DNA from 2 places in the Streptomyces sp. NPDC046303 genome. Region 1 is predicted to be linked to the other one. Evidence: riboswitches for the same ligand, from Rfam matches in the RefSeq annotation. Region 1 holds a riboswitch; the other holds the start of a gene.
The links. Region 1 has a riboswitch for ZMP and ZTP ahead of ACZ6I1_RS18005 (serine hydroxymethyltransferase). Riboswitches for the same ligand answer to the same signal wherever they lie in the genome.

Region 1 (19,911 bases):
ACATCTTGATCGCCGGGTCCTGGAGGTCGTAGATCTTCGCGACCTCCTTGACGATGTGCGCGGCGGGGAGGGTGAAGGTCTGGCCGAAGCGCTGGTTGAAGCGCTCGGCGAGGTCGCGGGTCAGCTCGATGTGCTGGCGCTGGTCCTCGCCGACCGGGACGGCGTCCGCCTGGTAGAGCAGGATGTCGGCGACCTGGAGGATCGGGTACGTGAACAGCCCGACGGTGGCGTTGTTGGCGCCCTGCTTGGCGGACTTGTCCTTGAACTGGGTCATCCGGCTGGCCTCGCCGAAGCCGGTGATGCAGTTCATGACCCAGCCGAGCTGCGCGTGCTCGGGCACGTGGCTCTGGATGAAGAGCGTGCAGCGCTCGGGGTCCAGGCCGGCGGCGAGGAGCTGCGCGGCGGAGAGGCGGGTGTTCGCGCGGAGGTCCTTCGGATCCTGCGGCATGGTGATCGCGTGCAGGTCGACCACCATGTAGAACGCGTCGTGCGTCTCCTGGAGGGCGACGTACTGGCGGATGGCTCCGAGGTAGTTCCCGAGGTGGAACGAGCCGGAGGTGGGCTGGATGCCGGAGAGCGCGCGAGGACGATCAGAAGCCATGGCTTCATTCTCTCAGGTGCGGGGGCGGGCTCGGGCCCGCCGCCGGCCGGATCCTTCCGCGTCGCGGCGGGCGGCCCCGCGCCGGGCCGCCGTACCGCCCGGTAGAGGCCCGTCCGGATCCCGCCCCGGCCAAGCGGCCGCTTTCCGCTCGGAGCGTGCCGCGCGGCTCCCGGGCGCGGCCTTGCGGCGCCGCTGGGCGGGGCTCGGCGGGCGCTGCCCCCACGCAGGGCGCGGCCGTGCCTCCGACACGGACCCGGCGCCTTCGGCCCGGGTGCGCCCTCGAACGCCGGGCGGGCTGGATGTGGCCGCTGCCGCCTGTTCAGCGCCGCTGGATGGACCGCAGGGCACCACACAGTCCGGCCTCGCCGAGCGACATCCAGCCCCGCCGCCGCAGGGTCAGGACAGCGGGAGGCCCGGGGCCGGGTGGGCGGCCATCAGGGTCGCGACCTCGGACCGGATCGTCCCGAGCGCGGCCTCGTCCCCCTTCGCGGCGGCGTCGACCGCCCGCGCGATCCACTCCGCGACCTGGGGCATGTGGCCGGTCCCGAGGCCGCGCGACGTCAGCGACGGCGTGCCGATCCGGATCCCCGACGGGTCGAACGGCTTGCGCGGATCGAACGGCACCGTGTTGTAGTTCACCACGATGCCCGCCCGGTCCAGGGCCTTGGCCGCCACCTTGCCCGGCACGTCCCGCGAGGTGAGGTCCATCAGGATCAGGTGGTTGTCCGTACCGCCCGACACCAGGTCGAAGCCCCGCGCCAGCAGGGCCTCCGCCAGGGCCTTGGCGTTCGCCACGACCGCGTGCGCGTACGAGACGAAGGCCGGCTGCGCCGCCTCGTGCAGCGCGACCGCGATACCGGCCGTCGTCTGGTTGTGCGGCCCGCCCTGGAGCCCGGGGAACACGGCCTTGTCGATGGCCTTCGCGTGCTCCTCCCGGCACATCAGCATCGCGCCCCGCGGCCCGCGCAGCGTCTTGTGCGTGGTCGTCGAGATCACGTCCGCGTGATCCGCCGGGGACGGGTGCGCCCCGCCCGCGATCAGACCCGCGATGTGGGCCACGTCCGCGACGAGGACGGAGCCGGCCTCCTCGGCGATCGACGCGAAGGCGGCGAAGTCGATCGTGCGGGGCAGCGCCGTACCGCCACAGAAAATGATCTTCGGGCGCTCGGCGAGAGCCAGGTCGCGCACCGCGTCGTAGTCGATCAGCCCGGTGCCGGGCTGGACCCCGTACTGCACGCCCCGGAACCACGAACCCGTCGCCGAGACGCCCCAGCCGTGCGTCAGGTGCCCGCCCATCGGCAGCGCCATGCCCATCACCGTGTCGCCCGGCTTCGCGAAGGCCAGGTAGACGGCCAGGTTCGCGGGCGAGCCGGAGTACGGCTGGACATTGGCGTGGTCCACCCCGAACAGGCCCTTCGCCCGCTCGACGGCCAGTGCCTCGACCCGGTCGATGTTCTGCTGACCCTCGTAGTAGCGGCGGCCCGGGTAGCCCTCGCTGTACTTGTTCTGCAGCACCGTGCCCGAGGCCTCGAGGACGGCGGCGGACACGTAGTTCTCACTGGGGATCAGACGCAGGGTCTCGGCCTGCAGGGTTTCCTCCGCCGCGACGAACGACGCCAGCTCGGGGTCGGTCGCGAAAAGGGCGGGATGGCGGCTCGCGGACATGGCGGGCTCCTCCGGGGTCGATGTGATCGGTACCCCGCGAGGCCCAGGCGAGCGGCCCTGTGTGCGGTCGAGCGCGCACGACTCCCCCGGAGTTCGTTCTCCGTACGCCAGTCGCCGTGCGTACCGACCACCTTAGCGGGCGCGCCGCGGGAAAGGTTTCTCCGTGCCGTCCGCGAGCGAGGATGGAGGGTGACGCCACCCTCGTCACAGGCCTGACGGACGATCGGAGACCCCGTGTCGACAACTGCTGATGCCATCCGTTCCGCCGACGCGCACAGCGCGCACACCTATCACCCGCTGCCCGTCGTCGTCGCGTCCGCGGACGGCGCGTGGATGACCGACGTGGAGGGCCGCCGGTACCTGGACATGCTCGCCGGCTACTCGGCGCTCAACTTCGGGCACGGCAACCGCCGCCTGCTCGACGCCGCCCACGCGCAGCTGGACCGCGTCACGCTCACCTCGCGCGCCTTCTTCCACGACCGCTTCGCCGACTTCTGCGCCGAACTCGCCGCGCTGTGCGGCAAGGAGATGGTGCTGCCCATGAACACGGGCGCGGAGGCCGTGGAGACGGCGGTGAAGACCGCCCGCAAGTGGGGGTACGAGGTCAAGGGAGTCCCGGACGGCCACGCCAAGATCGTGGTCGCGGCGAACAACTTCCACGGCCGGACGACGACGATCGTCTCCTTCTCCACGGACCACGAGGCCCGCGACCACTACGGCCCCTACACCCCCGGCTTCGAGATCGTCCCGTACGGCGACCTGACCGCGATGGAGTCGGCGGTCACCGCGCACACCGTCGCCGTCCTGCTGGAGCCGATCCAGGGCGAGGCGGGGGTGCTGGTGCCGCCCGCCGGGTACCTGAGCGGCGTACGGGAGCTCACGCGCGAACGGAACGTCCTGTTCATGGCGGACGAGATCCAGTCGGGGCTGGGCCGCACCGGCCGGACCTTCGCGTGCGAGCACGAGGGCGTCGTCCCCGACGTGTACGTCCTCGGCAAGGCGCTCGGCGGCGGGGTGGTGCCCGTCTCGGCCGTGGTCGCCGACCGGGACGTGCTCGGGGTGTTCCGGCCGGGCGAGCACGGGTCCACCTTCGGCGGGAACCCGCTGGCCTGCGCCGTCGCCCTGGAGGTCATCGCGATGCTGAAGACCGGCGAGTACCAGCAGCGCGCCGCCGAGCTCGGCGACCACCTGCACCGGGAGCTGAACCTGCTGGTCGGCGGTGGCGCGGTGACCGCCGTACGGGGCCGGGGGCTGTGGGCGGGCGTGGACCTCGACCCGTCCCGCGGGACCGGACGGGAGATCTCCGAGAAGCTGATGGAACGGGGCGTACTGGTGAAGGACACCCACGGATCGACGATCCGGATCGCCCCGCCGCTGGTGATCGGCAAGGAGGACCTGGACTGGGGCCTGGAGCAGCTCCGGTCCGTCCTCGCCTGACCATCCGGCCGGGTACTGCTGCTCCCTACAGGATCACGTGGGGCAGGAAGCGGGCGTACTCGTCCGTGACCGGCCCCGCCGATTCGCGGATGCCGAGCCCCGCCGCCTCGTCCTCGACGACCCACGCGCCGAGCACCACCCGGTTGCCGTCGAAGTCGGGCAGCGGGGCCAGGCCCTGGAAGCAGTACTTCTCGTCGTCCCGCGCCACGAAGGGCTCGCCGCCGGGTTCGTGGAGGGTGACCCCGGCGCCCTCGCGGCCGAGCAGCGGCTTGGCGGCGTAACCGCCCTCCTCGGCCAGCTCGCGCGGGCCGTCGAGGTAGGCGGGCAGCAGGTTCGGGTGCTCCGGGAAGAGCTCCCACAGGATCGCGAGCAGCGCCTTGTTGGACAGCAGCATCTTCCACAGCGGCTCGATCCAGCAGGTGGTGCCGGAGCCGCCGCCGTGGTCGTAGGTGCCGAGGACCTGCGGGCCGAACTGGTCCGTGGCCAGCCACTCCCACGGGTAGAGCTTGAAGCAGCTGCGGATGAAGCGGAGCTTCTCGTCCACGAAGCGGCCGGAGAGGCTGTCCCAGCCGATCTGCTCGACGGACAGGGCCTGGGTGTCCAGGCCCGCCTGCTCGGCGGTCTCCTGCAGGTAGGCGACCGTCATCAGGTCCTCGCCGAGCTCGTCGGTCTCGGAGTGCGCGAAGTGCAGGGGGCCGGGCGGCAGCAGTTCGGCCTGCCGGCGCCAGGCGTCGACGAGGCGCTCGTGGAGGGAGTTCCACTGGTCGGCGCCGGGGAAGCGCTCCTCCATCCAGAACCACTGCGGACTGGCCGCCTCCACCAGGGAGGTCGGGGTGTCGGCGTTGTACTCCAGCATCTTGGCCGGGCTGCCGCTGCCGTCGTAGCGCAGGTCGAAACGGCCGTAGAGGGAGGGCTGTTCGGCGCGGCGGCGCCAGGATTCGGCGATCAGCGAGGCCAGTCGGGGGTCGGTGATGCCGAGGTCCGCGAACCGGTCGTGCTCGACGATGTGCGCGGCCGCGGCCAGGCACATGGCGTGCAGTTCCTCGACCACGTTCTCCAGCGCCTCCACCTCGGGGAGCGTGAAGGCGTAGTACGCGCTCTCGTCCCAGTAGGGACGCAGGGAGTCGTCGGGGTACCGGGTGAGGGGGTAGATCAGCCCCTGTTCCTCGACGGTCTTCTGCCAGTCGGGGCGGGGCTCGATGGTGTGCCGCTGCATGGGTTCCGGTTTCCTCAGCCGCCGCTGGAGCCGGAGCTGGAGTGGCCCCCGATGCCGCCGCGGGTGACCGCGGACTTGTCGAAGCTGCCGCCGGTGACCTTGCCGTTGTGGACGGTGCCGCCGTAGTAGTACGCGCCGCTGCCGCCGCTCTTGCACTCCTTGTTGTTCAGGTGTTCCAGCGTGGAGCGCGACGCGCAGCGCTTGTCCGGCTCGTTGCTGCTGCCGCAGGCCACGAGCGTGGCCGCGAGCAGGCCCATGCCGCCGAGTGCGACGGCGCCGGAGCGCATACGGCGCTTGTTGGTGCTGCTGGTGTCCATACCTGCTGCTCCCCCTAGGTCCTGGCGTGCTGCCGACAGACTAGAGCGGGGCCCCGGGCCGATGGAATCCGGCCGTCCTCAGATCCGTGACCTAGAGTCAGTTCGTGCTCATTGGGATGATTTGCGCACTGGGTGCGGCGGCCTGCTTCGGTACGGCGTCCGTTCTGCAGGCGGTCGCGGCGCGGGCGGCGGAGCCGGGGACGGGATCCGGAGTGGACCCGGCGCTGTTCCTGCGGGCGCTCCGGCAGTGGCGGTATCTCGCCGGTCTGGGCCTGGACGCGATGGGCTTCGTGCTCCAGATCATCGCGCTGCGCCACGTCCCCCTCTACACGGTCGGGGCCGCGCTGGCCGCGAGCCTGGCGGTGACGGCGGTGGTCGCGGCCCGGCTGCTGAGCGTCCGGCTGTCGCGTACGGAGTGGGGCGCGGTGGCGGTGGTGTGCGCGGGGCTGCTGATGCTGGGGCTGGCCTCCGGCGAGGAGGGCTCGGGGGCGGGCTCGCTCGCCCTGAAACTGGGGCTGCTGGGAGTGGCGGGGCTGGTGCTGCTGGTCGGCGCGGCGGCCGGCCGGCTCCCCGACGGGCCGCGGGCGCTGGTGCTCGGCTTGGCCTCGGGCACCGGCTTCGGCGTCGTCGAGGTCGCCGTCCGCCTCATCGACTCCGTTCCGGACCTGGGCAACCCCGCCCTGTACGCCCTCCTCCTGGGTGGCGGCGCGGCCTTCCTCCTGCTCACCTCGGCCCTGCAGCGCGGCTCGGTGACGGCGGCGACGGCCGGCCTGGTCCTGGGCGAAACGGTCGGCCCGGCGGTCGCCGGCGTGGCCTGGCTCGGCGACCGCACCCGCGAGGGCCTGACCTGGCTGGCCGTCCTCGGCTTCGCGGTGGCCCTCGCCGGCTCCCTGGCCCTGTCCCGCTTCGGGGAACCGGCCCCTACGACGTGACCCGGCCCCGGCTGCGCCGCTCCTGGGGCTCCGCACCCGGCGGCGGACCTCACGGCAGCGCCGCCGACAGGGCCGCCAGAGTGGGGGTCCAGGCGCTGTCCGGCGGGGTGCCGTAGCCGACGACCAGGGCGTCGCGCGGGGCGGCGGTCGCCTCCGGGTGGCGGAACCAGCCCAGGCCCTGCACGGCCAGGTCCTGCCAGGCGGCCGACTGGAGGACCGAGCGTTCCGTCCCCGCCGGGAGGTCCAGCACCGCGTGGAGGCCCGCCGCGATCCCCGATACGCCGACCCGGTCGCCGACGGCCGCCACGAGTTCGTCCCGGCGGCGCCGGTAGCGCAGGCGCATGCCGCGCACGTGGCGGTCGTACGCCCCCGAGGTGATGAACTCCGCCAGGGTGAGCTGGTCCAGCGCGCTGGAGGTCCAGTCGCTCACGCCCTTGGCCGCCAGGACCTCGTCCAGCAGCCCCGGCGGGACCACCATCCAGCCCATCCGCAGCCCCGGCGCCAGGGACTTGCTCGCCGTGCCGAGGTAGACGACCCGGTCCGGGTCCAGCCCTTGGAGGGCGCCCACCGGCTGGCGGTCGTAGCGGAACTCCCCGTCGTAGTCGTCTTCCAGGATCAGCCCGCCGGTGGTGCGGGCCCAGTCGACCGCCGCCGCCCGGCGGGCCGGTGTCAGGGCGGCCCCGGTCGGGAACTGGTGCGCCGGGGTCAGCAGGACGGCGCCCACCCCGGCGGTCAGCTCCCCCGTGCGGGCCCCGTCCCCGTCCACCCCCAGCGGCCGGGTCCGCAGGCCCGCCCCCGTGAGCAGGTTCCGGTGGACGTCCAGGCCGTACCCCTCCACCGCCATCTCCCGTACCCGCCGCGCCCGCAGCACGCGGGCCAGCACAGTCAGCCCGTGCGCGAAGCCGGCGCACAGCACGATCCGCTCCGGGTCCGCGTACACCCCGCGCGCCCGCGCCAGGTACCCGGTCAGCGCCTCCCGCAGCTCGGGCCGGCCGCGCCCGTCGGGCCCGTACCCGAAGGCCTCGTTCGGCGCGTCGGTCAGCGCCCGCCGGGCCGCCGAGAGCCAGGCCGCCCGCGGGAAGCCGCTCAGGTCCGGGGAGCCGGGCAGCAGGCTGTAGGCGAGCCCGCGGCGCGCGGGGCGGCGGCCGCCGGGTGCGCGGACGGCCGCCGCCGCCCGGCGCGGCCTCGCCCGCTCCGCGACCCGGGTGCCCGAGCCCTGACGGGCCGTCAACCAGCCCTCGGCGACGAGTTCGGCGTAGGCCTCCGCGACCGTGTTCCGCGCGATCCCCAGGTCCACGGCGAGCGAACGGGAGGACGGCAGCCGGGTCCCGGCCGCCAGCCGGCCGCTGCGCGCCGCCTCGCGCAGCGCCTCGGTGAGACCGGCCCGCAGTCCGCGCCCGTCGGAGAGGTCGAGATGCAGGTCGGCGCCGAAAGTGGCCCAGGATTCCGTCATGGATATGGACCATAGCGGCGGGCCGCCCGTCTCCTACGGTGGATCACATGACGAACACGCAGAACGCGACCGAGCACACCCCCCGCATGCACATGGCGAAGCTCGCCCCCGAGGTCTACAAGGCCGTCCTGGGCCTGGAGATCGCCGCCAAGAAGGGCCTGGACCCGGCCCTCGTCGAACTCGTCAAGATCAGGGCCTCGCAGCTCAACCACTGCGCGTTCTGCCTGGACATGCACACCAAGGACGCCATCGCGGCCGGTGAGAGCGTCGAGCGGATCGTGCAGCTGGGCGCCTGGGAGGAGTCGCGGCACTTCTACACGGAGAAGGAGCTCGCCGCGATCGAACTCACCGAGGCGGTGACGGTCCTGACCGACGGATTCGTACCGGACGAGGTGTACGAGAAGGCCGCGAAGCACTTCGAGGAGCGCGAGCTGGCCCAGCTGATCGCCGTGATCGCGACGATCAACGTCTGGAACCGGATCGGCGTCACGACGCGCATGGTGCCGGGGCACTACACGCCGGGGATGTACCACAGCTGATCCGGCCGGATGGCGGTGCAGCGGTGCCCGGCGCCCGTCGCTCCCGCGGCTCCCGCGGCTCCCGCTCAGTCCGTCCGGAAGGATCCGACCGCCGTCGCGAGCTGCTTGCGGACGAGGGGGACGTCGGTCTTGGGGCCGTAGACCAGGAGTACCCAGCGGGTGTCGTCGGAGGCGACGAGGAGCCGGACGACGGCGTGGGCGGCCTCGTACTCGTAGACCTGCTCGCAGCCGTCACCGTCGACGGGCTCCCTGGAGATCTCCCGGTAGCCGGGGTTCTTGCTCAGTTCCACCGTGGACTCGCGCAGGATCTGGCAGGCGGTCATCGTGTCGTCGGTGGCCCGGAAGACCTGGAGCCCCGCGCTCCGGTCGCCTCCGGCGGGGCGGTAGACGGCCCCGTATCCGGTCTCACCGGGACTGGCCTCCCAGCCCGGGGGGATGCGGACCGAGAAACCGGCCACCGTGTCCCGCACCTGCGTGTACTCGGCCCGCGCGGGCCCGGAGTCCGGGCCCTTGTGGTCCAGGTACAGCCACCCGGCCACGGCGGCGGCGCCCAGCACGGCCACGCCGGCCGCCGTCACCGCCACCAGCAGCATCCGCCGGCGCCGCTCGGGGGCCGGCTCCGGCGGGTACGCGTACGGGGAGCCCACCGGGGCATCAGCCGCCCCTTGCGCCTCAGCCGGGGCCTGCGCCGGGGACGCGGCCGGAGCCTGCGCAGGGGGCACAGCCGGGGCCTGCGCAGGGGGCACGGCCGGGGCCTGCGCCTCCCGTTCCCACCGCTGCGACCGCGGGTTCCAGCGGACCCCGCCCTCCCCCTCGGCCACCGTCAGCCGCCCAGCGTCGTCAGCAGGGCCGCCAGGGCGGTGGCCGCGCTCACGGAGTCCACCAGCGGGGCCCATCTCTCCAGCGCCCCGCGCAGCCGGGCCGGCAGGCCCGGACGCACCTCGCCGCCCGCCTCCAACACCCCGGCCACCTCGTCCAGTTCTCCGTCCAGCGCCGCCCGGTCGGGGCTGCGGGGCAGGCGTACGAGGGCCGCGCGCAGCTCCCGTACGGCCTCCAGGAGTTCCTCGGCGCCCGGCTGCGGCCCGTCCCCCGTACCGCCACCGTGGTGGACGGTGCTGTTGGTGTTGTGGGAGCCGCCGATGCTGAAGCTGCTGCCGTGGATGTCGCCTATCCGTACCGCGGACTGTTCCGAGCCACCGCCACCACCGCCACCGCCGCCGCTACCACCGCTCGCTGCCACCGCTTCTCCCCTTCTCCTTGCCCGCACCCGCACCCGTGCCCCGGCCCGGCTCCGGACCCTGGTGGCTGACGGCGCTGTTGTGGCTCACGCCGCCGATGCCGAAGGCGCTGTTGTGCACCGATTGGATGAACACCGCGCCCTCCGCGACGTTGACGGCCCGCTCCGCGAACTCCTTGGTGTGCCAGCCCGCCTCGTGCAGGGCCTCGGCCACCCCGCCGACGATCCGCTCCTGGACGGTCTTCAGGTACCGGTCCAGGTCCATCAGCTGGAACAGCGAGGCGTCGGTCTGCGAGGCGAGTTCGCGTACGGAGACGGCCGGTCCCGCCGGGATCGCCACGCCGTGCCCCGCCGTGGCCGTCCGCCACGGGATGCGGGCCGCGCGCACCAGGGCCGGCACCGCCGGGCCGAGCGCGCCCGCACCGTTGACGACCGCCCAGACCACCTTCGCGAAGACGGAGTTGCGCCGCTGCCGCTGGACGGTGTCGTCGGCCCGCTGGAAGTCCGGCCGGACGGGCAGCAGAACGTGCGGCGCCACCTCCAGCATCAGCATGCCGCCCTGCGTGTGCACGCGGATGAAGACGGTGACGACGAGGTTCTCGTCCCAGCCGCCGATCCGCACGCGCAGGAAGTGCCGGCGGCGCTCGCCGCCCTCCTCGACGGCGGCGGCGCGGTGCTCGGCGAACGCCTCGTCCGACAGGTCCAGGGAGTCGACGTCGGGCGGCCCGTCGGCCGGCAGGAACACGCACTCGTCGATGACCAGTTCGCGCAGACGGTCCAGTACGGAGGCCTCCGCCTCCCGCGAGCCGTGCGGCGACGGAACGCGCAGGGCTTCCAGCCGTGGCCGGATCCGGTCCACGATCTGGGCGTTGTCCAGCGCCTGTGCCTGCGCCTCGCCGCCATCGCGCGGCCGCAGTTCGACGGACAGCTGCCACGGCAGGTGTGCCTGGCCGGCGCCGCAGAACGGATTGGCCACGTCGTACAGGACCAGGGGCGCGTGCTGGATCCGCTGGATCCGTGCGCGGGCCCGCCCGAAGCGCCGGCCCGTCACCACCAGGTCTCCCGCCCCGGCGGCGTAGCCCTCACGGTCCAGCGACAGGTGCAGGACGCGGGCGAGATGCCCGCGCTGGAGCCCGGCGACGGTCGTGAGCAGGAGGAAGACGAGTACGGCGACCCACGAGTACGCCTCCCCGTGGAACCGCCCCATCAGCGGCCACTCCACGAAGATGCCGAGCGGGTTCCGTACGACCGTCTCGCCGAGGTACGGCAGGAACCAGCCGGATTCCGAGAAGCGCATCGGACTCACGAGGTCGTCGGCGAAACCGGCGACCACCCCCCACAGGACGTTGCCGAGCATCCAGACGGCGTACCCGCGCAGGAGGTACTCGACGATCCGGGGGCCGCGGCCGGTCCGGTCGCGGCGCCGCTTGATCGCCCCGGCGCCGCTGAGCAGGAGCGCCGGGACGATCAGGAAGACGATGAAGGTCTGGAGCAGCAGCAGCCCGAGGGCCCAGACCGCGACGACCGCCACCGCCCAGGCGATCTCGATGCGCCGGGCGCGCAGGGCGTGGGCCAGGACGCGGGCCGCGTCGAATCCGTAGGAGGGCGCGGTGAAGCGCTCCTCGTGGACGTACAGCTCGTCGATCACCCGGTCGCGGAACGCGGGGTCGAGATAGACACCGGCGCAGAGGAGCCGTCCGGCCTCCGTCTGCGACGGGTGGACGGGCGCTCTGCCGTCCTCCGCAGTGGTACCACTCACCGAGTCCCCCCTCAGGTGTGGGGGGAAACCGTACGGGGTCCCGCGGAGCCCGCACAGGGCGGATCACGCCAAAAACGTGCGCCGCGGGCGCGCTGCGCGGACATGCCGAAAGGCCCCGGCGCGCTGGGCGCCGGGGCCTTTCAGAGCTGTGGAGCCGCGATCAGATGAGGCCGAGCCCGCGGACCGCGTCGCGCTCCTCGACGAGCTCCGCGACGGAGGCGTCGATGCGGGCGCGGGAGAACTCGTTGATGTCCAGGCCCTGGACGATCTCGTACTTGCCGTCCTTGGTGGTGACGGGGAAGGAGGAGATGATGCCCTCCGGGACGCCGTAGGAGCCGTCCGACGGGATGCCCATGGAGGTCCAGTCGCCCTCGGCGGTGCCGTTGACCCAGGTGTGGACGTGGTCGATGGCGGCGTTGGCGGCCGAGGCGGCCGAGGACGCGCCACGGGCCTCGATGATGGCCGCACCGCGCTTGGCGACGGTCGGGATGAAGGTCTCGGCGAGCCACAGCTCGTCGTTGACGACCTCGGCGGCGTTCTTGCCGGCGATCTCCGCGTGGAAGATGTCCGGGTACTGGGTCGCCGAGTGGTTGCCCCAGATGGTGAGGCGCTTGATGTCGGAGACGGCGGCGCCGGTCTTGGCGGCCAGCTGCGAGATCGCGCGGTTGTGGTCCAGGCGGGTCATCGCGGTGAAGCGCTCGGCCGGTACGTCCGGGGCGGCGGCCTGCGCGATGAGCGCGTTGGTGTTGGCCGGGTTGCCCACGACGAGGACCTTGATGTCGTCCGCGGCGTGGTCGTTGATGGCCTTGCCCTGCGGCTTGAAGATGCCGCCGTTGGCGGAGAGCAGGTCGCCGCGCTCCATGCCCTTGGTACGGGGGCGGGCGCCGACGAGCAGCGCGACGTTGGCACCCTCGAAGCCCTGGTTCGGGTCGTCGAAGATGTCGATGCCCTTGAGCAGCGGGAAGGCGCAGTCGTCGAGCTCCATGGCGGTGCCCTCGGCGGCCTTCATGCCCTGGGGGATCTCCAGGAGGCGGAGCTTGACCGGCACGTCCGCGCCGAGCAGGTGGCCGGAGGCGATGCGGAAGAGCAGCGCGTAGCCGATCTGGCCGGCGGCGCCGGTGACGGTGACATTCACGGGAGTGCGGGTCATGGCCTTCTCCGTTAGACAGCTGGCGGTGGGGCGTCCCCGCCCCATGTGCGGACGCCGCTTCGCTGTGAATCTTGACGTGAAGAGACAGTCCGGCGTCAGGCTATCCGACCTTGGCGCGGCCCAATCCCCCGGTGTGTGTGGTGCGGGGCACACGGGCCGCGCGTGCGCAGGCCGGGAGGGCCTTCCCCTCCGCGTCCGGGCGCGCCGGCACCGCCGGACGGGCGAACGTACGGCGTCGCCCGCGTGCGGCGGCTCAGCGGACGGTGAAGCGGACCGCCGTTTCCAGGAACGGGAGGTTCAGCAGCGGCTTGGGCTCCATCACCAGCGCGAGCAGCGTGATCGCCACGCCCAGCAGCCCGTACGTGACCATGTCCGTGAAGCGGGAGCGCACCGCGAGCATCCCCACCGAGGGGAGCACGCGCCGCAGCACCGAGGCCGTGATCAGGGCCACGCCGATCACCAGGCAGCCGATCCGCGGATGTCCCATCGCCGTGGCCAGCAGCCCGGCCGCGGTCGCGGTGAGCACGCTGAGCATCGGCCACTGGCGGGCGGGCGTGGACACGGCCCCGGGCACGGCCCGGCCGCTGCCCTCGGGGCGGGCGGTGTCGCGGGTGACGGACGGGAAGCGCCGGGACCGTGCGGCGTCGGCGGACGCCGCGCGCTCGTCGTCCCGCTCAGCCCGCACTGGTGCTCCGTTCCGCGGCCTCGACGACGTTGACGAGGAGCTGGGCCCGGGTCATCGGGCCGACGCCGCCCGGGTTCGGGGAGATCCAGGCCGCCACGTTGGCGACGCCGGGATGCACGTCGCCGACGATCTTCCCGTTCTCGTCGCGGCTGACGCCCACGTCGAGCACGGCCGCGCCCGGCTTCACGTCCTCCGGCTTCACCAGGTGCGGGACGCCGGCCGCGGCGACGACGATGTCCGCCTGGCGCAGCATCCCGGAGAGGTCGCGGGTGCCGGTGTGGCAGAGCGTCACGGTGGCGTTCTCGGACTTGCGGGTGAGCAGGAGGCCGATCGAGCGGCCGACGGTGATGCCCCGGCCGAGGACGACGACGTGCGCGCCGTTGATCCCGACGCCGTGGTGGCGCAGGAGTTCGACGATCCCGTACGGGGTGCAGGGCAGCGGGCCGGGCTCGTTCAGGACCAGCCGGCCGAGCGACATGGGGTGCAGGCCGTCGGCGTCCTTCAGCGGGTCCATCAGCTCCAGGACCCGGTTGGTGTCGATGCCCTTGGGCAGCGGGAGTTGGACGATGTAGCCCGTGCACTCCGGATTGGCGTTGAGTTCCCGTACGACCGCCTCGATGTCCTCCTGGGAGGCCGTCTCGGGAAGTTCGCGCTGGATGGAGGCGATGCCGACCTCGGCGCAGTCCTTGTGCTTGCCGTTGACGTACCAGCGGCTGCCCGGGTCGTCACCGACCAGCAGGGTGCCGAGGCCGGGCGTGACGCCCCGGGCCTTCAGGGCCGCCACACGGACGGTCAGTTCGGACTTGATCGCGGCGGCGGTGGCCTTGCCATCGAGAATCTGGGCGGTCATGTGGCCATCCTCCCGGATGGAGTGCCCCCGGTTCCAGTCAAGGCGCTCGCGTGCTCGCACGGTTCACGGGGTTCACGGCGGTTCACGGCGGTTCACGGCCGGTTCTCCGCGTTTCTCGGGGTTCACCGGGTTCGCTGGGTTCGCTGGGTTCATTGCACTTGCACAACAAGTCACCGGCCCCGGAGCGCCCGGCTGGACAAGTCCGGTCCGGTCGGACGACGATGACCGGAAAAGAGTGCCGCGGGCAGTGCCGGGGGGCGGACCGTAGAACACAGCTTTCCTCCGCGCGTGCCGTGCGTCCCCGCACTTCCACGGAGGAACACCCCAAGATGAGCTTCGGCGACCCGAACAACCCGTACGGCCAGCAGCCCCCGGCCCCGCAGGGCCAGCCCGGCTACGGCTACCCGCAGCAGGCGCCCCAGGGCGTTCCGCCGCAGGGCGGCTACGCCTACCCGCAGCAGGCCCCCCAGGCCTACCCCGGTGCCCCCGGCGGCTACCCGGGCATGCCCATGGAGATGCCGGGCCTGCTGAAGACCTCGCGCGTGCTGCTCTTCATCATCGGCGGCCTGCAGATCCTCTTCGGCATCATCGCCGCCGTCGGTGGCGCCGCCCTGTCGAGCACCGACTCCAGCAGCGCCGCCGGTGACGTCGTCGGCGGTGTGCTCATCCTCGTGGCCGTCATCGTCGTCGTGTTCGGCGTGCTGGCCATCGTCCTCGGCGCCAAGTTCGCCAAGGGCGGCAACGGCGTGCGCATCACGACGATCGTCTTCGCCTCGCTGTCCATCCTGGGCAGCCTCGGCAACTTCGCCAACGCCTCCGCCAACGGCGGCTCCGCCATCTACGGCGGCATCGTCGGCCTGGCCATCAGCGGCATCATCCTCGCCTCGGTGGTCAGCAGCTCCGGCGCCGCCTGGTTCAAGCGCCCGCGCTACTGATCGCCCCCGCGTACGGCGAAGGCCGCGACCCGCGCAGTGTGTGCTGCGGGTCGCGGCCTTCGCCGTTCCGTACGCCGTTCCGGTGGGGCCGGATCAGTGGAAGAAGTGCCGGGTCCCGGTGAAGTACATCGTCACGCCGGCCTTCTTCGCGGCCTCGACGACCTGCTCGTCACGGACCGAACCGCCCGGCTGGACCACGGCCTTGATACCGGCGGCCGTGAGGATCTCCAGCCCGTCCGGGAAGGGGAAGAAGGCGTCGGAGGCGGCGTACGAGCCCTGCGCGCGCTCGGCGCCCGCCCGTTCGACGGCGAGCTTCGCCGAGTCGACGCGGTTGACCTGGCCCATGCCGACGCCGACGGACGCGCCGTCCTTGGCGAGCAGGATGGCGTTGGACTTGACGGCCCGGCAGGCCTTCCACGCGAACGCGAGCTCGGCGAGCTCGTCGGCGGACAGCGCGTCGCCGGTGGCGAGGGTCCAGTGGGCCGGGTCGTCGCCCTCGGCCTGGAAGACGTCCGACTGCTGGAGCAGTGCACCGCCGGAGACCGGCTTGAGGTCGCCCGGCTGGTGCGGCGTGCCGTCCACCTTGAGCACCCGGATGTTCTTCTTCTTGGCGAGGATCTCGACGGCGCCGTCCTCGTAGCCGGGGGCCGCGATGACCTCGGTGAAGATTTCGGCCACCTGCTCGGCGAGCTCGACGGTCACCGGGCGGTTGACGGCGATGACACCGCCGAAGGCCGACAGCGGGTCACAGGCGTGCGCCTTGCGGTGGGCCGCGGCGACGTCCGTGCCCACGGCGATGCCGCACGGGTTGGCGTGCTTGATGATCGCGACGCAGGGCTCTTCGTGGTCGTAGGCGGCCCGGCGGGCGGCCTCGGTGTCCACGTAGTTGTTGAAGGACATCTCCTTGCCGTGCAGCTGCTCGGCGTTGGCCAGCCCGCCGGGCTGACCGTCCGTGTAGAGCGCGGCGGCCTGGTGCGGGTTCTCGCCGTAGCGGAGGGTCGACTTGCGCTCCCAGGCGCCGGCCAGGAACTCGGGCAGCACCGCCTCCGGCTCCGGGGCGTACGCGTTCGTGAACCAGGAAGCCACGGCCACGTCGTAGGCGGCGGTGTGCTGGAAGGCCTCGGCCGCCAGCCGCTTGCGCGCGGTGAGGTCGAAGCCGCCGCCCTGGGCGGCCGCGATCACGTCGGCGTAGCGGGCGGGGCTGGTGACGACGGCGACCGACGGGTGGTTCTTGGCGGCGGCGCGGACCATCGACGGGCCGCCGATGTCGATCTGCTCCACGCACTCGTCCGGGGTGGCACCCGACTGGACGGTGGCCAGGAAGGGGTAGAGGTTGACGATCACCAGGTCGAAGGGCTCCACGCCCAGCTCGGCGAGCTGGTTGCGGTGGTCCTCCAGGCGCAGGTCGGCGAGGATGCCGGCGTGTACGCGCGGGTGCAGCGTCTTGACGCGGCCGTCGAGGCACTCGGGGAAGCCGGTGAGCTCCTCGACCTTGGTGACGGGCACCCCGGCCGCGGCGATCTTCGAGGCCGTGGAGCCGGTGGAGACGAGCGCGACACCCGCCTCGTGCAGCCCGCGGGCCAGCTCTTCCAGTCCCGTCTTGTCGTAGACGCTGACGAGCGCACGCCGGATCGGCCGCTGGGTCGTGGTCGGTTCGTTGCTGTCTGCGCTGTCTGCGGTCTCTACGCGCTCTACGGCGGTCACTGGATTGTTACCTTTCGTCCCTCAATGCGGTAGCCGTGCCGGGCCAGGCGCCCCACGACGTCGACGAGCAGCTCGCGCTCGACTTCCTTGATGCGCTCATGGAGAGCGGCTTCGTCGTCCTCTTCCCGGATCTCGACGACACCCTGGGCGATGATCGGACCGGTGTCCACGCCGGAGTCCACGAAGTGGACCGTGCAGCCGGTGACCTTCGCTCCGTAGGCGAGCGCGTCCCGTACGCCGTGGGCGCCCGGGAAGGCGGGGAGGAGGGCGGGGTGGGTGTTGATGAACCGGCCGCCGAAGCGGTCGATGAACTCCTTGCCCACGATCTTCATGAACCCGGCGGACACGACGAGGTCCGGGGCGTGGGCGGCGGTCGCCTCGGTGAGGGCGGCGTCCCACTCCGCACGGCTGCCGTACGCCTTGACCGGGCACACGAAGGTGGGGATCCCGGCCTTCTCGGCCCGCTCCAGACCGGCGATGTTCTCGCGGTCGGCCCCCACGGCGACGACTTCGGCGCCGAAGCCCTCGGGTCCGCCGGGGTGGGCGTCGATGGCGTCGAGCAGGGCCTGGAGGTTGGTGCCGGAACCGGAGACCAGCACGACCAGGCGGGAGGCGGCCATGGGAGGCCCTTTCTCACGGGAATGCGGTGTTCGTCTTTGTGTGGTCATACGAAACTTCGGGGTACCGATATACGGGGAACCATACGAAGTCACCGACCGCCTGCAACGATACCGGCACACGGGACGGCCCCCGAGGGACGGGGTGACGGGCGGGCGGTAGCGTCTGGCCTACAAGCCGCACAGGCCTCACCCACCTGGCCTCCGCCGCGACGTCGCCCTGACGTCCATGACACAGGGGAAGAAACACACCCGATGCCGGACCGCCGCCAGCCCGACTCCCCCACCGACGACAATCCCTTCGCGGCTCCCCCGGAAGGCCGGCCCGATCAGCCGTGGCAGCCGCGCGGCGGTGGCAACGGCGCGGACGGCGACGGCGGCGGCCGGCAGGAACCCGAGGGCGGCGGCCGGGGCGGGCCGGCGCGCTGGGACCCGACCGACCCGATCCAGCGCCGCGCCCGCTACGCGCTGCTGGCCGGCATGTGGGGCTTCTTCTTCGGGATCTTCGGGATCCCGTCGGTGGGACTGCTGCTGGGCGCGCTCGCCCTGTACTGGGGCATCAGCGCCCTGCGGGGCAAGCCGGCGGTGGAATCCGCCGAGGGCGGCCCGAGCTCCCCGGGCGGCCTGGCGGCCCTGGGCGAGGCGGCCCGCCCCCAGCGCACGGCGGCGGTGAGCGGCCTGGTCACGGCGTCACTGGCGATCCTGCTGGCGATGAGCTCGTACGCCGTGCAGCTGGCGTACAAGGACTTCTACGTCTGCCGCGACGACGCCCTGACGCACACGGCGGAACTCCGGTGCAACACGCTCCTGCCGGACAACGTCCTGGGCGACATCCTGAAGGTCCGCCGCTGACGATCGCTCTGCGCCCCCGCTTCCCGCTTCTCGCAGCCCCCGCCGGGGCCGGCTCCCGCTCCGCCCCGGCCCTCGTCGGCGCGTACCGAGCGGGGGCGGGGGCGGCGCGGAGCGGTCAAGAGGCCGCGCGGGCCAGGGACCTCAGACGACCGAAGTCCATCACCTCGTAGTACCGGTTCGACCGGGTGCCCGGTGCCAGCGCGGTCAGGATCCCTTCGGCACGGAGGGAGGCGATCGCCTTCTCGACCGTGGTCCGGCCAAGTCCCAGCGCATCGGCGATGTCGACCTGGCTGGGGCCGGTGAGCGTGAGCGCCTCCGCGGGCACCGCGTGGTGCCCGGTCCGGGTCCACCTGAAGCGTTCGACTCCCTTCCGGGACCTGCCGGATCCGACGACCAGGTAATCCAGGAGCCGTGCCACCCGGATCACCGGGTCGGCCTTCGAGGCCGCGTAGACCGACTCGACGATCCCGGAACGTTCGTTGGTCAACTGCGCGAGGAGCAGGGCCAGCACGGGCTCCTTCTCGATGAGGGACGCGAACGTGCGGGCGGTGAGGCTCAGACAAGCCCCGGTGGCCAGGAAGGTGATGTGGGGCCCCACCCCCCGGGAACCCGACTCGTCGGTCGCCCCCTTCCTGAGCATCACCCGGCTGATGTCGCCGAGGATCGCGCCCCTGCGCCAGAGACGAGTGGTGCCGTGGGGTGTCGTTTCCTTGATGACGCCGCTGCCCATGATGTGGATCCACTCCTGGCCGTACGCGAGGACGTCTCCTCGCTGACGGGCCTCGACGCGCCCCGCGGTCATCAGGGAATCGACCGAGTAGGAGGGGAGGCCCAGCAACCGCAGGTACGAGGCCACGGAGTCGTGGGACCAGGAGCGGATCTTGGTCCCGGGGTTGTAGAACTCGACGATGTCGGTCATCGCGCACCACCTCCGAAACCGGTGCCGGCCTGCGGTACGCCCTGGTGGGGCCCGGCGGGGGCGACGTACTGGGCCGGCACCGGGGAGGGCGACTCGACGAGGATCTTGACGACCGGCACGAGGGCGGCCACGAGGACGGCCAGCGCCCCGATGACGACCGCGATGCGGCCGGCGGTTTTGTTGAGGTGGCGGATGGCGAAGCAAGCCGCCCCCACCACGATCGCGACGATGAGGACAGCCGCGAGGATTCCTTCGGACACGACGGTTACCTTCGAGGTATGGCGGCCGAGCCGTACCGACCCCGACAGGGAGAGCACAGCTCGACCGCAGCTTGGAATAGCCCCTACTGGACGTGCGTGACCGGTGAGCTCGAACCCTGGCGAGGGGTCGAACCGGCTAGCACGCAGAATACGCCACACGGGTGACCCAACCCCAAATTGCGTCTACCCGGAGGGAATTCATCCGCAACGGTGGCCAGAGAAAGCGAGGTTCGGAATTCAACGAAGCTTTCCCCAAAGGTCGTTGGTCCGATCCAAGCAGCCCTCAGACAAACGCAAAGACGGCCCCACCCTGAAGGGTGCGGCCGCCTGGTGCCTGCTTCATGAGCAGAGAGGCCACACCGGGGGAGCCACCCCCGAGGAGACCTCGGACGCTGAGCGGGACTATTCCAAAGCCGTGTCAGCTGAAGACAGTGCACACCGTTAACTTGCGACAGAACCCTCTCTGAGAGGGAAAGTGTGCCTTGCATGCGCTGAAATCCCTACAGGAAGGGATTATGCAACCGAAAAAACAGCTTTGAAGCTGAGAAAAAACGTGTGATCTCACGTAGAAGCTCAACTCTGCAACTCACTTGAGTTATTGGTTCTTCAGAACTTTCAACGGGCAGGGGCTCCGGTCGAAGGTTCCGGTGCGCCGGCCGGGGACCGGGCACAGGGAGCGGGGGCGGCACCCCGCAGCGGCCCTCACTGCCTCGTCGGCGGTTGTGGCGCGGAGTCGGCCGGGGGCTTGCGGCGGGGGAGGATGCGGGCGCCTGCCACCTCCAC
Region 2 (9,791 bases), on a different contig from region 1:
AGGCGCCCTTCACGGACGCCGTCAACTCCATCTTCGGAGGTACGTGGGGCGGCACGGTGGTCGCCTGCGCCGCCGTGATCTCGATGGTCGGCGCCCTCAACGGCTGGACCCTGCTCAGCGCGCAGACCCCGTACGCCGCGGCCAGGGACGGGCTCTTCCCGAAGGTCTTCGCGACGAAGCGACGCGGCGTCCCGGTGGCCGGCGTCGTCGTCACCGTCGTCCTCGCCTCCGCCCTGACCGTCTACAACTACACAGCCGGCTCGGAGGGGGTCTTCGAGATCCTGGTGCTGGTGACCACCTTCACCGCCACCGTCCCGTACCTGCTCTCGACCGCCGCGCAGCTCTACTTCCTGCTCTCGGGACAGTCCGATCGCGTCCGCCCCGGGCGCCTGATCCGCGACGGCGCCCTCGCCGCCCTGGCCTTCGCCTTCTCCATGTGGCTGGTGGCCGGCTCCGGCTACGCCGCCGTCTACCAGGGCGTGCTCTTCCTCTTCGCCGGGGTCGCGGTCCACGCCGTGATGGCCGGCCGCAGGAGGCGCGCGGCCGCCACGCCCGCGCGGTAGTTTGGAAGGAGAGGCCACCCAGGGGGGCTCTAAGGGGTCGCCATGTCAGCGATCAGCAACAGCATCGACATCGACCGCAGGCCCGAGGACGTCTACTCCTACATCACGGACCCCTTGCACCTGCCCGAGTGGCAGGACAGCGCCGTGTCCGCCGTTCCGATGGGCGACCTCCCCGTCCACGTCGGTTCGCGGGTCGTCGTCACCCGGCAGTTCGGCAAGCGCCGGATGCCCTCGACCATGGAGTTCACGGAACTCGACCCGCCGAGGAGCTGGCACATCCACGGCGTCGACGGACCGGTCCGCCCCGACGTACGGGGCCGCATCGAACCCCTCGACGGCGGGGCCCGATCCCGCCTCACCCTGTCCGTCGACTTCGAGGGCCACGGCCTGGGCAGGGCGCTGGTCCCCCTCGCGGTCAAGCCCAAGATGCGCAAGGAGATGCCCCGGAGCGAGGAGAAGCTCAAGCACCTGCTGGAGCACTCCGCGAGCTGACCCCCGAGCCGCCTGCACGAGCTGACGCCGGGGCGCCGGGAAAACCGGGTGCCGCGGGCGGTGTGGTGCGCCCACACTGGGCGCACCACGCACCCGAACTCCCAAGGACATCCACGCCCGTGCAGGCTGCCGTCACCGTCACCCCCGCCCAGATCCCCGAACTGCTCCTCGGCCTCGCCACCGTGCGGCCCGTGTTCCTGTGGGGCGCTCCCGGCATCGGAAAGTCCTCGCTGGTATGGAAGTTCGCCGACTCGCTCGGCCTGGAATGCGTCAGCCTGCTCGGCACCCAGCTCGCCCCCGAGGACCTGATCGGCGTACCGCAGATCCGTGACGGCCGGTCCGTCTTCTGCCCGCCCGAGGCCATCGCCCGCGACGAGCCGTACTGCCTCTTCCTCGACGAGCTCAACGCCGCGAGCCCCGACGTGCAGAAGGCCTTCTACTCGCTGATCCTGGACCGCCGGATCGGCTCGTACGAGCTGCCCGCCGGCTCCATCGTCATCGGCGCAGGAAACCGCGCCACCGACAACGCGCTGGCCCGCCCGATCGCCTCCGCCCTCGTCAACCGCCTCACCCACGTCCACCTCCAGGCGTCCGCGCGGGACTGGCTGGTCTGGGCCGGGGAGAACGGCATCCACCCCTGGGTCACCGACTACCTCACGGACCGCCCCGACCACCTGTGGTCGCAGCCGCCCAAGACGGAAGAGGCGTTCTCCACGCCGCGCTCCTGGCACATGCTCTCCGACGCCCTGCACTCCTTCGGGACCGGCCTGGACGAGCAGACCCTGAAGGTCGTCGCGCACGGCACCCTCACCCCCGCGCACGCCGTCTCCTTCTGCGGCTACGCCAAGATCGTCCGCCACACCTTCGGCATCGAGGCGATCATCAAGGGCGACGCGGGCTGGCCGCGCCGCCCGGAGGACCGGGACCTGCTGTACTACCTGGCGGAGGCCTTCCGGGGACGCCTGGTCAAGGAACTCCCCGCCGACAAGACCCACGTCTCGCCCGCCGTGCGCGAGACCGCCTACCGGGCCAAGTCGCTGCTCGTGCAGCTCGCCGAGATATCCGTCGAGGTCGCCCAGACCGTCATCGCGGGCGACGCCGACGGTCTGCCGGTGCTGCCCGGCTGGTTCCTGATCGAGGCCGCACGCGACATGCCCCGCCTGGTCGAGGCCCGCCGGTGAGCCGGACCTCGCGGAACAAGGCCGCTGCGGGCAAGCCGGATCCGGCGGCCGAGGCCTTCGCCGAGGGCCTGGCCCTGGTCAAGCGGAACCCGGCCCTCGGCGCGGTCCAGGGCACGATCTGCCGCGAGACCCGATGCGCGAACACCCCCGCCGGGGGGCTGGTCGCCGTCACCTCCAACGGCACCCTGCACGTCCACCCCACGAAGCGGGCCGAGCCCCGGGAATGGGCCTGGGCGCTCGCCCACGCCCTGCTCCACCTCGGCTTCGGGCACGTACCGGCCGCCGAGGGGGAGGACCGCCCCCAGCCCGACCGCTTCGCCCTCGCCGCCCGCTGCACCGTCGTCAACCGCTTCCTGCTGACCTTCCCGGTCGGCCGGGCCCCGGACCACCTCCCCGCCGAGTACCCCGGCGGCGACGAGGAACAGCTCGCCGCCCGCTGGCGCCGCGACGGCATCCCGCCCGCCTACGAGAACTGCGGCACCGCCGGGGCCCACCCCGACCAGGTCCTGGTGGGCTGGCGCGGCTTCGGGCACGCGGTCCCCGACTGGGAGACCGCCTTCGCACACGCCCTCACCCGGGCCGTCTCCGCCACCATGGTCGCCGCCGGCGGCCACGAGGGCCGCACCGAGCGCCCCTGGGACCGCGCGCTGAACTGGTTCGTCTCCTCGTACCCCCTGCTGGGCGGCCTGGCGGCCGGGCTGACCGTCGTCGCCGACGCCGAGCTGGCCCGCGCCCAGGACATCGCCATCGCCGCCGTCAGCGCCACCGCCGGAGAGATCTACATCAACCCGCTGCGCACCTTCGACGACGAGGAGTGGCGGTTCATCCTGGCCCACGAGATGCTGCACGCCGCCCTGCGCCACGGCGAGCGCCGCGGCGCCCGCGACCCGTACCTGCACAACGTCGCCGCGGACTACGTGGTCAACGGCTGGCTGGTCGAGATGCGGGTCGGGAGCATGCCGGAGGGCCTGCTGTACGACCCGCTGCTGAAGGGGCTCTCGGTCGAGGAGGTCTACGACCGGATCACCGTCGACCTGCGCCGGATGCGGCGGCTCGCGACCCTGCGCGGCAAGGGCGCCGGGGACATCCTGGGGGAGCCGCTCCCGCATGGCGCAGGGCGCCCGTACGCGGACCTCGACGAGTTCTACCGGCGCGGCCTGGTCCAGGGCTTCGACCTGCACGTCCACGGGGAGCGGGGCCTGCTGCCCGCCGGGCTGGTCCAGGAGATCCGGGCGCTGGCCCATCCGCCGGTGCCCTGGGACGCGCGGCTCGCCCGCTGGTTCGACGCGTACGTGCCCCGGCCCGTGCCCGTGCGGAGCTACGCGCGCCCGGCCCGCCGCCAGGCGTCCACCCCCGACATCCCGCGCGCGGGCCGCTGCTTCCCGCCCGAGGAGGTGGCCCGCTGCACCTTCGGCGTGGTGCTGGACACCTCGGGCTCGATGGACACCACCCTTGGCAAGGCGCTGGGCGCCATCGCCTCGTACGCGGAAGCCCGCGACGTACCGGCGGCACGCGTCGTCTTCTGCGACGCGGCGCCGTACGACGCGGGCTATCTGCCGCCCACCGAGATCGCGGGCCGGGTGCAGGTCCGCGGCCGCGGCGGCACCGAGCTGCAGCCGGGCATCGACCTGCTGCACCGGGCGGAGGACTTCCCGCCCGGGGCCCCGGTCCTCGTGATCACGGACGGCTGGTGCGACACCCTGCGGATCAGGCGCGAACACGCCTTCCTGGTTCCGCAGGGTGCCTCCCTGCCGTTCACGCCACGAGGGCCGGTCTTCCGACTGGCCTGAGGGCTCAGTCGAGGTAGTCGCGCAGCACCTGCGAACGCGACGGGTGGCGCAGCTTCGACATGGTCTTGGACTCGATCTGGCGGATGCGCTCACGGGTGACCCCGTACACGCGGCCGATCTCGTCCAGGGTCTTCGGCTGGCCGTCGTTGAGGCCGTAGCGCATGGAGACCACGCCCGCCTCGCGCTCGGAGAGCGTGCCCAGGATGGACTGGAGCTGCTCCTGCAGGAAGGTGAAGGACACCGCGTCGGCCGGTACGACGGCCTCGGAGTCCTCGATGAGGTCACCGAACTCGCTGTCGCCCTCCTCACCCAGCGGGGTGTGCAGGGAGATCGGCTCGCGGCCGTACTTCTGGACCTCGATGACCTTCTCCGGGGTCATGTCGAGTTCCTTGCCCAGCTCCTCCGGGGTGGGCTCGCGGCCCAGGTCCTGGAGCATCTGGCGCTGCACGCGGGCGAGCTTGTTGATGATCTCGACCATGTGCACGGGGATGCGGATGGTGCGCGACTGGTCGGCCATGGCACGCGTGATCGCCTGCCGGATCCACCAGGTCGCATACGTGGAGAACTTGAAGCCCTTGGTGTAGTCGAACTTCTCCACGGCGCGGATCAGGCCGACGTTGCCCTCCTGGATCAGGTCCAGGAAGAGCATGCCGCGGCCGGTGTAGCGCTTGGCGAGGGAGACCACGAGGCGGAGGTTGGCCTCCAGCAGGTGGTTCTTCGCGCGGCGGCCGTCCTCGACGAGGATCTCCAGCTCGCGCTTGAACGCGGGCTTGTGGTCCTCCTCCTCTTCGAGCTTGTACTCGGAGAACAGGCCCGCCTCGATGCGCTTGGCGAGCTCGACCTCCTGCTCGGCGTTGAGGAGCGGCACCTTGCCGATGAGCTTGAGGTAGTCCTTGACGGGGTCGGCGGTGGCGCCGGCCACCATGACCGTCTGCGCCGGGGCGTCGTCCTCGTCGTCGTCGGACAGCACGAAGCCCTGGGCGCCCCCGGCCTTGGGGGTCTCCTCCTCGGCCTCGTCGGCGAGGTCCTCGGCTGCCCAGTCCTCGCCCTCCACCACGGGGGTCTCGCCCTCGTCGGCGTCCTTGGCGCTGGTCTTCTTGGCCGCCGTCTTCTTGGCGGTGGTCTTCTTCGCGGCGGTCGCGGTCTTCTTGACCGCCCGCTTCTTCGGCTCGGCGGCGGCCTCGGCCGTCGCCTCGTCCCCGGTGGCCGGGGGAGCGGATATCGCCGCAGCGGTGGCCGGGGGCGCGGCGGCCGCGGTCTTGCGCGCGCCGATGGGGCGCGGCGCCGCGGCAGCCTTCTTGGCCACGGTGCGGGCGGGGGCGGCGGCTGCCTTGCGGGGCTTCTTGGCAGCAGCCTTGGTGGCGGGGGCGGCGCTGACGTGGAGGGCGACACCCTCCTCGTCCAGGACCTGGTTCAGGCTGCGCAGGACCCGCTTCCACTGGTCCACCGGGATGCGGCCGGCCTCGAAGGCCTGGCGCACATCGTCACCGTTGATGTGACCCTGCTCGCGGCCGCGCTCGACGAGCGCGACGAGGGCCTCCGATTCGGCGATCTCCGGAGGGAACGTACGGGACGGGCTGAGCGACACAAGGAGCCTCTCGTTGCGAACAGATAAGGGCGGGCGGGACATCATCGCGCGAACTCGGGAAACAGACCCGAGGGGGGTCTGTATTCCGGGGCCGCGCGATGACACCTGTCGGTTCATCGCATGCCCGAGTCGATTCGTTACGCGCTGAATTGAGTGACCTGCGCCACGCTGTGGCCGCGCAACCAAATCCGAGCCAGTCCGTCCGCCCCCGGCCGTCAGCCCGTTTTGCGGGCTTCGACGAGGAAGCGGGCGGTGTGCGCGACGAACGGGCCTTCGCGTGCGATCCGTTCGTGCAGCTCGCGCAACCGGTCCCGGTACTGCCCGACCGTGAAGCCGGGCACCATCCAGATCACCTTCCGGAGAAAGTAGATCACGGCTCCGATGTCGTGGAACTCCGTACGCAGGCGTTCCGAGCGCAGATCCACGACCTCGAGGCCGGCCTTCGCGGCGCCGGCCACCGCGTCGTCGGGGTGCCGGGCGCGCCGGACCTCCTCCGGCTGGGGGCCGAGGAAGAACTCGACCAGCTCGAAGACGCTCGCCGGACCGACCTGCTGGGACAGGTAGGTGCCGCCGGGCCGCAGGACCCGGGCGATCTCGTCCCACCAGACGGTCACCGGGTGCCGGCTGGTGACCAGCTCGAAGGCCTCGTCGCCGAAGGGCAGCGGCGGCTCGTCGGAGTCGGCGACCACCACCGCGCCCAGCGGGTGCAGCAGCCGGGTCGCCCGCTCGATGTTCGGCGGCCAGGACTCCGTGGCCGCCGTCAGCGGGGGCAGCGGACCCGCTCCGGCCAGCACCTCGCCGCCGCCCGTCTGGATGTCCAGGGCGGACCGGACGCGCGCCAGGCGCTCCGCGAGCAGCCGCTGGTAGCCCCAGGACGGGCGCTGCTCGGTGGCCCGGCCGTCGAGCCAGGAGAAGTCCCAGCCGTCCACGGAGACCGACTCCGCCTCCGCCACAAGATGGTCGAAAGTGCGCGTCATGCAGCGATCGTCCCAGGTCGGGCGCCGGTGAACCACCGGATATGTCGACTACAGTGGACACGGGCCGTGACTGGCGTTCGGGTGGATCACCACCGGGGAGCGGCCCGGCGTACTCCCGTACGTCGACTGCCGCGCGCCTGGGCGAACCGCGAACCGCGACCGCGTACCGCAGCGACGTTCAGGAGATCCCGTGACGACTGCCCAGACTGCCCAGCCCGCCACCGCCCCCGCCCGGCTGATGGACGGCACCGCCCTCGCCCGCCGCATCTCGGAGCAGACCGCCGCCTACGCGGCGAAGATCACCGAGCGCACCGGCACCGCGCCCTGCCTCGCGACCGTGCTGGTCGGCGAGGACCCCGCCTCCGTGACCTACGTGCGCATGAAGCAGAACCGCTGCGCCAAGGCCGGGATCACCTCCCGCCACGTGGAGCTGCCGGCCGAGACCACCACCGAGGAACTGGTCGCCACCCTCACCGCGCTCTCCGAGGACCCGGAGATCAGCGGCATCCTGCTCCAGCACCCCGTCCCGCACCACATCGACGAGCGCGCCGCCTTCGAGGCCATCGCCCCCGGCAAGGACGTCGACGGCGTCACCATGCACTCCTTCGCCGCCATGGGCTTCGGACTGCCGGGCTTCGTCTCCTGCACCCCGGGCGGCATCATGCGCCTGCTCGCCGCCTATGACGTGGACCTCACCGGCAAGCACGCCGTGGTCGTCGGCCGCAGCGCGATCCTGGGCAAGCCGGCCGGGATGCTGCTGCTGGAGCAGAACGCCACCGTCACCTACTGCCACTCCCGCACCCGGGACCTTCCCTCGATCGTGCGCCAGGCGGACGTGCTGGTCGCCGCCGTGGGTAAGGCCGAGTTCATCCGCGGCGAGGACATCAAGCCGGGCGCGGTGGTCCTGGACGCCGGCTACAACGAGGGCAACGTCGGCGACGTGCACTTCGAGTCCGCCGCCGCCCGCGCCTCGCTGATCACGCCGGTACCGGGCGGGGTCGGCCCGATGACCATCGCCGTCCTGCTCGAGCAGACCGTCCAGGCCGCCGCCGCGCAGGCCGGGCTGGCCCTCGCGGACCTCTGAGCCCCAGCCGGACCGAACGCCCCGGGCTGTGCGGTCCGGGGCGTCGTACGACCTCGGCGCGGGGGGTCTACTCCGCCCGGCGCGTGGAGGTCTCCACCGGGGCCCGGCCGCCGCTGGCGGCCGCCTCCCGGGCCGCGGCCACGACGGGGGAGCCGGGACTGGACGAGTCCCGGGCCGCCGTCGTCGCGGACGCCGCCGTGCTCGCCGTGGCCTGCCGGCGCCGGGCGGCGGGCGCGGAGGGCGGGCACCCGGACCCGTACCGGCTGGTCACCGGCCCGCTGGACGCCCTCGCCCGGGAGCTGCGCCCGCCGACCAGCGGCACGACGAACCCCGCACCGATCAACAGGGCCGCCGCGGAGGCCAGCGACAGGGCCGTGTCCGCCGGGACCCCCCAGTCCCGGCCGGCCCAGCACGCCGCCACCGAGGCCCATTTCGCGGCGAGGCAGGCCAGGTCCAGCAGACCGCCGCACACGATCAGCGCCAGGCCCGTCCGCAGCGGGCGCAGCGACCGGTCCGCGCGCCGTAGCCACTTGCCGCACGGCACGGTCAGCGCCGAGGTCCCCACGGTGTGCGCCAGCAGGAAGCAGACGATCATCTCGCGGATCCACGGCGTGGTGGCGTAGTACGTGTCCAGATCCCGGACCCGTTCCACCGGGGTGTCGCCGACCACGAACAGCACGACGATCGCCACGGTCACCGCGCCGAACACGGCCACCGTCAGCCGGGTGGCCCGCCGCACGGCCGCGGGCGGGCCGCCGCCCCACAGGCCGAACACCAGCGGTGCGGAGAAGTTCACCACGCCGGTGAGGCGGTTGACCGCGGAGACCGTCGACGGCGACGCCAGGAACGTGAGGGGAGCGCCCACGACGAGCAGCGCGCAGGCCGCCCGGTTCAGGGGCTGGTTCCCCTCCCGGCGCAGCGTCGGCGCCTTGATCAGCAGGGCCAGGAGCAATGACGGATCCCGGCAGGAAGCGCAGGATCCCGTCGCTCACCGGGCCTGGCCGACGGGGTCGGCGGGGCCGGCGGGGCCGGAGCCGACCTGGCCCGCCGGGTCCGCCGGGGCGGGCGCTGCCGGGCCGGGGGGCGCCGCCGGTCCCGCCGGCCCCGGCACCGGGCCGAGCCCGGCGACGGCCCGCTCGGCGGCGGTGAGCGGCGGGGCCTTGAGCGCGCCCCGGTCCGAGGCGCGCAGGACGTGCCAGACCACCGACGGGTGGAGCCAGTGGGTGGGCGCGCTGCTCATGGTGAGCACCTTGAACAGGGCGGCGGTGAGCGCCTCGTGGGTGGTGGCGCCCGTCATCAGCCGGTTGACGTAGCCGTTGAGCAGGCCGGTTCCGGCGCGCGGCTTCATCCCGGTGGCCCCCGGGTACAGGATGTCCTGCGAGGTGGCGAGCTCCCAGGCGGTGCTCACCTGGGGGGCGATCGCACGCTGCGCCTCGCGGCCGAATCCGGGGTGGGCGAGGCCCTTCTGCCGGAGCAGGGAGCGGACGGCCAGGAGCCCTTGGGCGGCGACCGTCATGCCCTGCCCGTACAGCGGGTTGAAGGTGGCCACCGAATCGCCCACCGCGAAGAACCCGTCCGGCAGTTCGGCCTTCTCGAAGTAGATCCGGCGGTTGGCGGTGCCCTGGGTGACGGCGACGTCCGTCAGGGGCTTCCTCCCCTCGAGGAGTTCGCCGACGATCGGGTCGCGGATGCCCTTCGCGAAGGGGATGAACGCGTCGGCGTCGCCGGTCGGCTGGCCGCCGCGGGTGCCGGAGAGGGTGGCCTGCCACTGGCCGTTCTCGATGGGCACGATGGTGGCCGTCTGCCCGGGGACGGGCACCCGGGGGTCCGACTGTACGTTGACGATGGGGAAGCCCATCTCGTGGGCTCCGGGCGGGGCTTCGAAGATCCGCGTCGCGTAGACGAGGCCGGAGTCGACCTCGGCCTGCCGGATCCCGGTCACTCCCAGTGCCTGGAGCCAGGTCCGGGCGCGTGAGCCGCGCCCGCTCGCGTCGACCACGAGGTCGGCGGCGAGCAGTACGCCCTGCTCCTCGGGGGTGTCGACGCGGACGCCGGTGACCCGGGTGGCGGTGCCCTCCAGCGCCCGGACCCGGCTCCGCTGGAGCGTGGAGACGCC

Region 2: another riboswitch for ZMP and ZTP. It lies ahead of ACZ6I1_RS10940 (bifunctional 5,10-methylenetetrahydrofolate dehydrogenase/5,10-methenyltetrahydrofolate cyclohydrolase); the one in region 1 lies ahead of ACZ6I1_RS18005 (serine hydroxymethyltransferase).

The regions. Positions count from the first base shown of each region.
Region 1 is NZ_JBVJFA010000015.1:128,871-148,781, forward strand. It holds gene trpS (tryptophan--tRNA ligase) at 1-601, opposite strand, end outside; gene ACZ6I1_RS18005 (serine hydroxymethyltransferase) at 998-2,266, opposite strand; ZMP/ZTP riboswitch at 2,301-2,391, opposite strand; gene rocD (ornithine--oxo-acid transaminase) at 2,501-3,703, shown strand; gene ACZ6I1_RS18015 (glutathionylspermidine synthase family protein) at 3,729-4,919, opposite strand; gene ACZ6I1_RS18020 (hypothetical protein) at 4,934-5,236, opposite strand; gene ACZ6I1_RS18025 (DMT family protein) at 5,353-6,168, shown strand; gene pdxR (MocR-like pyridoxine biosynthesis transcription factor PdxR) at 6,218-7,621, opposite strand; gene ACZ6I1_RS18035 (carboxymuconolactone decarboxylase family protein) at 7,669-8,160, shown strand; gene ACZ6I1_RS18040 (hypothetical protein) at 8,226-8,807, opposite strand; gene ACZ6I1_RS18045 (hypothetical protein) at 8,984-9,400, opposite strand; gene ACZ6I1_RS18050 (hypothetical protein) at 9,381-11,156, opposite strand; gene ACZ6I1_RS18055 (malate dehydrogenase) at 11,317-12,306, opposite strand; gene ACZ6I1_RS18060 (DUF3017 domain-containing protein) at 12,560-12,991, opposite strand; gene ACZ6I1_RS18065 (bifunctional methylenetetrahydrofolate dehydrogenase/methenyltetrahydrofolate cyclohydrolase) at 12,981-13,841, opposite strand; gene ACZ6I1_RS18070 (hypothetical protein) at 14,171-14,776, shown strand; gene purH (bifunctional phosphoribosylaminoimidazolecarboxamide formyltransferase/IMP cyclohydrolase) at 14,870-16,480, opposite strand; gene purN (phosphoribosylglycinamide formyltransferase) at 16,477-17,100, opposite strand; gene ACZ6I1_RS18085 (hypothetical protein) at 17,353-17,949, shown strand; gene ACZ6I1_RS18090 (cyclic nucleotide-binding domain-containing protein) at 18,065-18,868, opposite strand; gene ACZ6I1_RS18095 (hypothetical protein) at 18,865-19,128, opposite strand; gene ACZ6I1_RS18100 (cell division protein PerM) at 19,831-19,911, opposite strand, start outside.
Region 2 is NZ_JBVJFA010000008.1:132,328-142,118, reverse strand. It holds gene ACZ6I1_RS10970 (amino acid permease) at 1-563, shown strand, start outside; gene ACZ6I1_RS10965 (SRPBCC family protein) at 606-1,055, shown strand; gene ACZ6I1_RS10960 (ATP-binding protein) at 1,175-2,236, shown strand; gene ACZ6I1_RS10955 (vWA domain-containing protein) at 2,233-4,026, shown strand; gene ACZ6I1_RS10950 (RNA polymerase sigma factor) at 4,031-5,614, opposite strand; gene ACZ6I1_RS10945 (methyltransferase domain-containing protein) at 5,830-6,591, opposite strand; ZMP/ZTP riboswitch at 6,648-6,741, shown strand; gene ACZ6I1_RS10940 (bifunctional 5,10-methylenetetrahydrofolate dehydrogenase/5,10-methenyltetrahydrofolate cyclohydrolase) at 6,830-7,675, shown strand; gene ACZ6I1_RS10935 (hypothetical protein) at 7,743-8,627, opposite strand; gene ACZ6I1_RS10930 (NAD(P)/FAD-dependent oxidoreductase) at 8,664-9,791, opposite strand, start outside.